2 regions of the Janthinobacterium sp. SUN137 genome follow, and region 2 is predicted to be linked to the other one. Evidence: predicted binding sites of a transcription regulator. Region 2 holds the regulator's gene; the other holds the start of a gene.
What was found. Region 2 encodes FliA, which starts transcription of late flagellar genes. Its sites were predicted from a motif close to CTAAAGTTTNNNNNNNNNNNGCCGNTA; they were not measured.
Positions count from the first base shown of each region.

Region 1: the regulator FliA is predicted to act here: its motif matches at 2,823-2,849, upstream of O3298_RS25490 (DUF5610 domain-containing protein).

Region 1 covers NZ_JAPWHZ010000005.1:305,653-310,069, forward strand. The annotation lists gene O3298_RS25475 (DUF1345 domain-containing protein) at 1-294, shown strand, start outside; gene O3298_RS25480 (HPF/RaiA family ribosome-associated protein) at 519-896, shown strand; gene O3298_RS25485 (GGDEF domain-containing protein) at 1,155-2,120, shown strand; gene O3298_RS25490 (DUF5610 domain-containing protein) at 2,122-2,751, opposite strand; gene sbcB (exodeoxyribonuclease I) at 2,899-4,347, shown strand.
Region 2 covers NZ_JAPWHZ010000001.1:770,354-774,770, forward strand. The annotation lists gene O3298_RS03570 (translation initiation factor Sui1) at 1-315, opposite strand, end outside; gene motD (flagellar motor protein MotD) at 380-1,162, opposite strand; gene O3298_RS03580 (flagellar motor protein) at 1,168-1,914, opposite strand; gene O3298_RS03585 (RNA polymerase sigma factor FliA) at 1,896-2,627, opposite strand; gene O3298_RS03590 (antiactivator of flagellar biosynthesis FleN protein) at 2,673-3,536, opposite strand; gene flhF (flagellar biosynthesis protein FlhF) at 3,529-4,417, opposite strand, start outside.

The DNA.
Region 1 (4,417 bases), on a different contig from region 2:
GGTTCCTGGTTCCTCGTCGGCACCCTGTTCTGCTTCCACTATGCCCACCTGTACTACCAGGCCGATCCCGCGCTGCGCCCCCTGAAGTTTCCCGACGACGAGCAAAGCCCCGATTACTGGGATTTTCTGTATTTCGCCTTCACCATCGCCGTCGCCGTGCAAACGTCGGACGTTTCCGTGCAGACGCGCATGATGCGGCAAATCGTGCTGGGACAATCCGTGCTGAGCTTTTTCTTCAACCTGGTCGTGCTGGGGCTGTCGATCAATATCGCGGCCGGTCTCATCAATGGCTGAGGGTAAATAATTTCGTAGTGGAAACTTGACCTGGCTGAAGGGTTAAGCTCATCTTAATCGTGCGCACCCTCTTGAAATACTGGAAAGAGGAGTAAGATAAGTCATGCACAGGGATCAAGTGCATGAGGCAAGAACCAGGCGCCGACGCGCCCTGGCAGCGGGTTTGACCACTGCCAAGCAAGGCGCCTGAGATGGGTTTTTTTTGAATTGACAGGAGTAAGCATATGCAAATCAATATTCATACCGACAGCACCATCGCCAACACCGCTGGACTGAACGAACATGTGCAATCCGTACTTGAAAGCGCACTGAACCGCTTCCGCGACAACCTGACCCGCATCGAAGTCCACATCAGCGACACGAATGGCCCGAAAGGCGGCGCCGACGATATCCGCTGCGTCATGGAAGCACGCGTTGCTGGCTATCAACCGATCGCCGTGACCGAACAGAACGCCACCGTGCATCAATCCGTTGCCGGCGCCACCGACAAACTGAAACGCGCCATCGATAGCGCCCTGGGCCGCCTGCAAGACAGCAAGCGCCACGCCACCGGCAAGAATGCCGTGATCGATACGGCCGAAGCGGAAGAAACCGCCGAGTAATCCCCACCTGCAGGATTTCCAGAGACCAAGGCAGCCGTTCAAGGCTGCCTTTGCACATCCGGCCCGCCTTTCGCGCGCGGCAACATCCATAACAAAACCGCAAGCATTCCTGCGTATTGACGCGGCAATGAAATAATTGTCGTATTTCTCACAGTAAGTGACCTCAAGCAAGCCTTTGGCGTTACAGCCAAGGCCGCTTTACGCTATCATGAAGCTACCGGCCCCCTGCTCGCGCGCCGGCTTTTTGAAAGTGTGATTGTGGAACAGATCGGCAACTTCGGCGCTTCAGGCTGCAACATCGGCGATTTACAGCTATTTCGCGATGGGGCGGATAGCCAGACGGCCGCCATGCTGGCGCCCTGCCCCGTGATGCGCCTGGAAGCGGGCGAAGCCATTGCCGACACGCAAGGCGCCAGCCTGTACATCGTCCTGCGCGGCTCGCTGGCCGTGGCCGCCGACACCCACACGGGCATGGACGATGGCACCGTCAGCAAGGTCTTGCCCGGCGAAAGCGTGGGCGAACAATCGGTGCTCGATGAAGCGAGCAACCTGGCCGCCATTTCCGCCCTGGAAGAAACCGACTTGCTGGTGATCGACGCGGCCATCGTATGGGAATTGATCGAGCAGTCGAACGGCCTGGCGCGCAACCTGCTGCGGCTGCTGTCCTTCCGCATCCGCGCCGCCAATGCCCTGCTGCGCCGGCGCCAGAAACTGGGCGAATTCTACCGCCAGCTGTCGATGGTCGACAGCCTGACGGGCTTGTACAACCGCGCCTGGCTGACGGATTTACTGCCCAACATGATCGTCACGGCCCACGCCAGCGGCTCGCCCCTGTCGCTGGTGATGATAGACCTCGACCATTTCAAGCGCTTCAACGACACGCACGGCCACCAGGCGGGCGACCAGGCACTGCGCATCGCCGCGCAAGTGCTGGGCGCGGCCCTGCGGCCCACGGATTTTGCCGTGCGCTACGGTGGCGAGGAAATGATGGTGATCTTGCCCGACACCAACGAACACGTGGCCTTGCGGGTGGCCGAGCGCTTGTGCGAGCGCATGCAGCTCGCCGTCATCTTCGCTGACATGCGCAGCGCCTTGCCGCACATCACGGGTTCCTTCGGCGTGGCCAGCCTGGCGGCCGAACAGGACGACCATGCGCTGATCGCCGCGGCCGACGCGGCGCTGTATCGCGCCAAAGCATCGGGCCGCAACAGGGTCATGCTGTAGTTCAGGCAGCCTTGCTGTCGGCCGGCTTGCTGGCATCCGGCTTGGCGGCATCATCCTTCTTGCTGCTGTGCGCAGCGATGAAGTCGGCATAGCCCTTTTGCACCAGCTCGTACGTCTTGTCGATATTGCCGGCGATGTCGCCATTCAGCACTTTCAAGCCGCCCAGGATGTCGCGCGCTTCCTTAAAGCCTTTTTCCATGCCGCCGCTGATGGTGTCCATGAACTTGGTCAAGGCCGTATCGTCGTCCAGGCCGGGATTCTGTTTCTTGAAGGCATCAAAAAAACCTGTCGACAGCGATACAATGCGGTTCGCCGTCGCTTCGGCGCTGTTATCCTGCGAAGCCGCGTTCTGGATCGCGTCCTCGCCGTACTGGCCCTTCAGCGCTTCATTGATGTTGGTGATGGCCGTCTTGTACAGCAGCGCCAGCGGCTCGTTCTCGGAACCGATCGACACGTTCAGCGACGCCTGCATGATGGAAGCGTTCAATTGCAGCTTGGTGCGGTCATTCACGCTCATTTCAGCGTTGACGCCGTCCTTTTGCTGGACTTTATCGTCCTTGCCGGCAACGCCCGTACTGACGGAAGTCACGGAAGGGGTGGAATTGCCGCTTGCGGCGATGGGAATTGACACGATAGACCTCCTTGAACGGGCAATGTATGCCACCATGCGGGAAACGCGATGATGACCATCCTCTCGTGTAGTATCGGCAGGTTTTCAGAAAACTGTAGCAGCGGCCGCTTTTGGCGGCCCGGATAACCAATCAAGCAACGACCATCAATGACTAACCAGACCTTTCTTTGGCACGACTACGAAACCTTTGGCGCCCAGCCGCGCCGCGACCGCCCGGCCCAGTTCGCCGCCATCCGCACGGATGCCGACCTCAACGAGATCGGCGAACCCATCATGCTGTATTGTCAGCCTGCCAATGATTTCCTGCCCGACCCGCAATCGTGCCTGATCACGGGCATCACGCCGCAGCAGTGTCTGCAGCTGGGCGTGCCCGAACACCAGTTCGCCGCCACCATCGAAGCGGCCTTTTCGGAGCCGGGCACCATCGGCGTGGGCTACAACACCATCCGTTTCGACGATGAAGTCACGCGTTTCCTGTTCTGGCGCAACCTGATCGACCCGTATGCGCGCGAATGGAAGAACCATTGCGGCCGCTGGGACATCCTCGACGTGGTGCGCATGACGCACGCGCTGCGCCCGGAAGGCATCGAATGGCCAAAGCGCGACGATGGCCAGACCAGTTTTAAACTGGAACACTTGAGCAAGGCCAATGGCCTGGCCCACGAAGCGGCGCATGATGCACTGTCCGACGTGCGCGCCACCATCGCCCTGGCACGCCTGATCAAGGAAAAGCAGCCGAAACTGTTCGAATTCTGCCTGGCGCTGCACAAGAAGGACAGGGTCGCCAGCGAAATGGGCATGCACCTGGCCGCCAGCGAGCGCCAGCCTTTCCTGCACGTGTCGGGCATGTTCCCCGCCGAACGGGGCTGCCTGGGCGTCGTCTGGCCGCTGGCCACGCATCCGAGCAATAAAAATGAAATCCTCGTCTGGGATTGCGCCTACGACCCGCGCGAGCTGTTCCAGCTGGACGCCGACACCATCCGCACGCGCCTGTTCACGCGCAAGGACGCCATGCCGGAAGGCATGACGCGCCTGCCCGTGAAAAGCGTGCACCTGAACAAGTCGCCCATGCTGGTCGGCAATTTAAAGACCTTGTCGCCCGCCATGGCCGCGCAATGGGGCATCGATCTGGACGCGGCGAAGGTCAACGCGCAATTCGCCGCCGCGGCGCCGAACATGGATGCCGTCTGGGCCGAAGTGTTCCAGCGCCCGGGCGCGAATGCCGCGCTGGACGTGGATGAGGATTTGTACAATGGTTTCGTCAGCAACGATGACCGCCGCCTGCTCGAATCGCTGCGCCGCGACACGCCGGCCAAGCTGGCCACGGCCCGCCCTTCGTTTGCCGACGAACGCCTGCAGGAACTGCTGTTCCGCTACCGCGCCCGCAATTTCCCGCAAACCCTGAGCGAAGCGGAAAGCCTGCGCTGGGAACAGCACCGCGCCGCCCGCCTGTTCGACGGCGACGCCGGCGCCCGCACCATCGAAATGCTGTTTACGGAAATCGACGTGCTGTCGGAATCCGTCGATGAGCGGGGCGAGGAAATTCTGGGAGAACTCTACGATTACGCGGAGATCGTTGCCCCGCAGCGCGATTAGTCGCACCTAACCAAACCTACTGCGCGTCGGTATAGGTGGCCTGCGATGCTCACCGTACTCCAGTACGGTT
Region 2 (4,417 bases):
CAGGATGGCGTCGACATGGTCGCCCTGCACTTCGATCACGCCATCCTTGACGGTGCCGCCCGAGCCGCACTGCGTGCGCAACTGCTTGCCCAGCAGGGCCAGCGCGACGGCGTCCAGCGGCAAGCCCTTGACCACGGTGACGCTCTTGCCGCCACGACCCTTGGTCTGGCGCGAGACGCGCACCACGCCATCGCCCGCAGGCGCAGCCTTCGCTTGCGCCTTGCACGCGCACTGCGCCAGCGGCTGGCGGCAGGCGGGACACATGCGGCCCGTTTCAGTGGAATAGACGAGACCGCCCAGGGAGCTGCTTTTCATGAGGAAACGATAAAAGAGGAAGAAAGCGCGATTGTACCAAGCGGCAGCCCGCAGTTGACGAGCGTCAATTGGCCGGCGCAGGCGCCACGGGCGCCGTCGGCACTTCCGTCACCGTTTCGGGGATGCCCGACAAAATCGTCACGGCGACCCGGCGGTTGCGCGCGCGCCCTTCCGGCGTGGCGTTCGGCGCCACGGGGATATTGTCCGCGTGGCCGACGGCCGTCAGGCGCGACGCCTTGACGCCGCTGGCGATGAACAGGCGCACCACGGCGCTGGCGCGCGCAGCCGACAATTCCCAGTTCGAGGCAAAGGTCGAATTACTGATCGGCTGCACATCCGTATGCCCTTCCACCTGCACGTCGTGCGTGTCGTCCTTGAGCAGCACGGCCACGGCGCGCAAGGCCTGGTCCGATTCGGCCGTCAAGCCCGCCGCACCCGGATCGAACAGCACGCTGGCATTGATTTCCACGCTCACGCCGCGGCTCGTCTGCGTGACCCGCACCTTGCCTTCCTTGACCAGCGGCGCCAGGGTCGACGTCAGGTCCTGCGCCAGGCGCGTCATGTGTTCGCGCTCGCGGCGGATGGCTTCCGTGCGGCGTTTCAGGGCGGGGTTCGGCAACGGGATCGCCTGCGGCGCTTCCATGATGATGGGCGGCGCGCCCTTTTCCAGGCTGAAGGCCTGGCCGATGGCGTTCTGGAAGACGCGGTATTTGCCTTCGTTGACTTGCGAAATCGCATACATGACGACGAAGAAGGCGAACAGCAGGGTGATGAAGTCGGCGTACGAGATCAGCCAGCGGTCCTGGTTGTCCGGTTCCTCGTCATACTTCCTGCGCGCGCGCCGCATCATGGTCAATGCTCGTGCAAGAGGCTGGACACGCGCTCTTCGATGATGCGCGTGTGGTCGCCCGTGGCGATGTCGTACAGCACGGCGGCCGTGATTTCATATTGCACCACGCGGCGCGAGACGATGGCCTTGAGTTTATTGGCCACCGGCAGGAACAGCAGATTGGCCAGGCCCACGCCATAGATGGTCGAGACGAACGCCACGGCGATGCCGCCGCCCAGCTTGCTGGGGTCGGTGAGGTTTTCCATCACGTGGATCAGGCCCAGCACGGCGCCCAGGATGCCGATGGTGGGCGAATAGCCGGCCGCCGATTCCCACACCTTGACGGCCTGGCGCTCGGCCATTTCGTAGGCGGAGATTTCCACGTCGAGCAGCTGGCGCAGCTTGTCGGGCGCGATGCCGTCGACGATCATGCGCAAACCCTTGGCGTTGAAGCGGTCGGCCGTGTTTTCCATCAGGCGTTCGAGCGCCAGCGGGCCGTCGCGGCGCGCCGTCAGGCTCCATTGCCCGATGTCGCGCGCCAGCGCGGCGCGCGTGTCGGACGGCGGCAGGAAGACCCAGCGCAGCATTTCCAGGCCGCGGACAAAAGTGCGCAGCCGCGTCTGCAGCAGCACGGCGCCGAAGGTGCCGACGATGACGATGGCAAAGGCGGCCGGCTGCAGCAGGGAGGCCATCTTGCCGCCTTCCAGTGCCTGGCCGACCAGCAGGCCCGCCAGCGCCAGCGCCAGCCCGATTACGCTGGACCAGTCCACGCCAGCTCCCTCAAGGTTGCGCGCAGGCGCGCGACGGCCTGGGTATGCAGCTGCGAGACGCGCGATTCGGATACGCCCATCACCGCGCCGATCTCCTTCAGGTTCAGCTCTTCTTCGTAATACAGGCCCATGAGTATTTTCTCGCGTGGCGGCAGCGCGTCGATGGCATCGATCACGGATTGCCGGAAATCGGTATCGAGCAGGGAACGCAAGGGGTCGCTGTCCTCGTCCACGCAGTGGCGGTCGAGGAAGCTGTCATTGCCGTCCGGGTCATGAAAGTCTTCGTAGTACACGAGCTGGTGGCCGCCGCCGTCGCCCAGCATTTCCTGGTAGTCGGCCAGCGACATTTTCAGCAGCTTCGCCACTTCCGACTCGGTCGGCGGATGGCCGAGGCGCTGCTGCAGGGTGCTCATCGCCTCTTCGATCTTGCGCATGTTCTGGCGCATGCTGCGCGGCAGCCAGTCGCTGGTGCGCAATTCGTCGAGCATGGCGCCGCGGATGCGCAGCACGGCATACGTCTCGAACTGCGCGCCATGCGTCTCTTCATAGCGCGTAATGGCATCGAGCAGGCCGATCATGCCGGCCTGGATCAGGTCATCGACCTCGACCGAAGGCGGCAATTTCGCCTTCATATGGTGCGCCAGACGCTTCACCAGCGGAATATGCTCCGTCAGCAAATAGTCCTTGTTCGATTTCCCTTTGACCGTGTACATAGGCTGCTTATTGTTTTCTCATCTTATCTGGTGCTGCGGTTCGATTCAGGCGCTGAACTGGTGCGGGCTCCCCGTCTGGTACAAGGTGCCGCCAAGCACCGGCGCCGCCGAACGGGCCAGCCGCTCGGCCAGTCCGCGAAACGCCACCGACGCTCCCGCCAGCGGAAACGCATCGACCACGCTGCGGCCCAGCCGCGCCGCGCGGTGCAGATACTCGTCGGCAGGCACGGAACCCATCGAAGTCAGCTTCACGGCCAGGTAGCGGCTCGCCGCCTGCGCCATATTATCGTATACCACTTTTGCTTCGGATTCGGAAGCGCCGGTGACGAGAATGCCGAACGGACGGCGTCCCAGTTCCTGGCTCAGGCGCTTGATCAGGCAGTACGCCGCCTTGATCGAGGTGGCGCTGGTCGAGACTTGCACGACGATATCCGACGACGCCATCAGCGGCACGGGGAAGCACGCGCCCTCGTCCGCCACGACGCCGTCGACCAGCACGATGCCGCTCTGGCGCGCCAGCACGTCGAACGTCTTGCCCAGGCGGCGCAGTTCATCCTCGCCCGCATAATCCATGCTGTCCATCAAATGGTTGCGCGCGCCGAGGCTGGCCACGCCGAAACCTTGCGGCACCTGGTGGATGACCTGGTTCAAGCCGCACTGCTGGCGCGCCACGTCGCGCAGGCTGGCGCCGTGCGCCAGTCCCAGGCGCGATGCCACGCCATCGCTGCCGCCGCTGGCGTCGAGCAGCAGCACGTCATTGCCGCCGTAGACGAGCGACGCGCCCAGGTTGACCAGCATGGCGCCCTTGTCGTCCTGCGGCGTGGCCGAGAGGAACGTCATGACGCGCGGCTGCGGGCCGGCCAGCATGCGGCGCAAGCCTTCGGCCTGGTCGAAATCGAAATTAGCCAAGGTGCACCCCGCGCGCTTCATTGTTGCGGGCAGCCGCCTGCGCCATCAGGAGCGGCAGTTCGGCGTCGGAAAACTGCGTCGCCGCCGCATCACGCTTGAGCTTGAAGGCACGGTCGATCAGGTAGCCGCGGTCGGCCAGGTACAGGTCTTCCGGCACGCGCTGGCCGTTCGACACATAAAACAGGTTCAGCTTCTGGCGGATCACCACGTCGAGCACATTGCCGATCGAGGCCGCTTCATCGAGCTTGGTCATGATGCAGCCGGCCAGGCCGCTGCCCTGATACGCGCGCACCACTTCGTTCAACGTTTCCTGCGTGGCCGTGGAGTTCAGGCACAGCAGGCGCTTCACGTCGGCGCCGGCGCCCGACAGCATGGCCACCTGTTCCGTCACCATCTGGTCGCGCTGGCTCACGCCCACCGTATCGATCAGCACCGTGTGCTTGTTCTTCAATTCTTTCAGGGCGATGCGCAAGTCCGCCTCGTCCTTCACCGAATGCACCATCACGCCGAGGATCTTGCCGTAGATGCGCAACTGTTCATGCGCGCCGATACGGTAGGCATCCGTGGTGATCAGGGCCAGCTTTTCCGGGCCGTGGCGCATCACGCAGCGGGCCGCCAGCTTGGCCGTGCTGGTGGTCTTGCCGACGCCGGTCGGGCCCACCAGGGCAAACACGCCGCCCTGCTCCAGCATGGCGTCTTCATTGGCCACAGTATTCAGGTTACGACTCAGGACCGTCTTGATCCAGCGCATGCTTTGCGCGCCGTCGAGGCCGGCCGGCAGCTTGTCGATCAGGTAGCGCGCCAGGCTGGCCGAGAAGCCGGCCGCCAGCATTTCGCGCAGCACGACGGCTTTTTGCGGCTCGCGCTGCTGCGTCGACCCC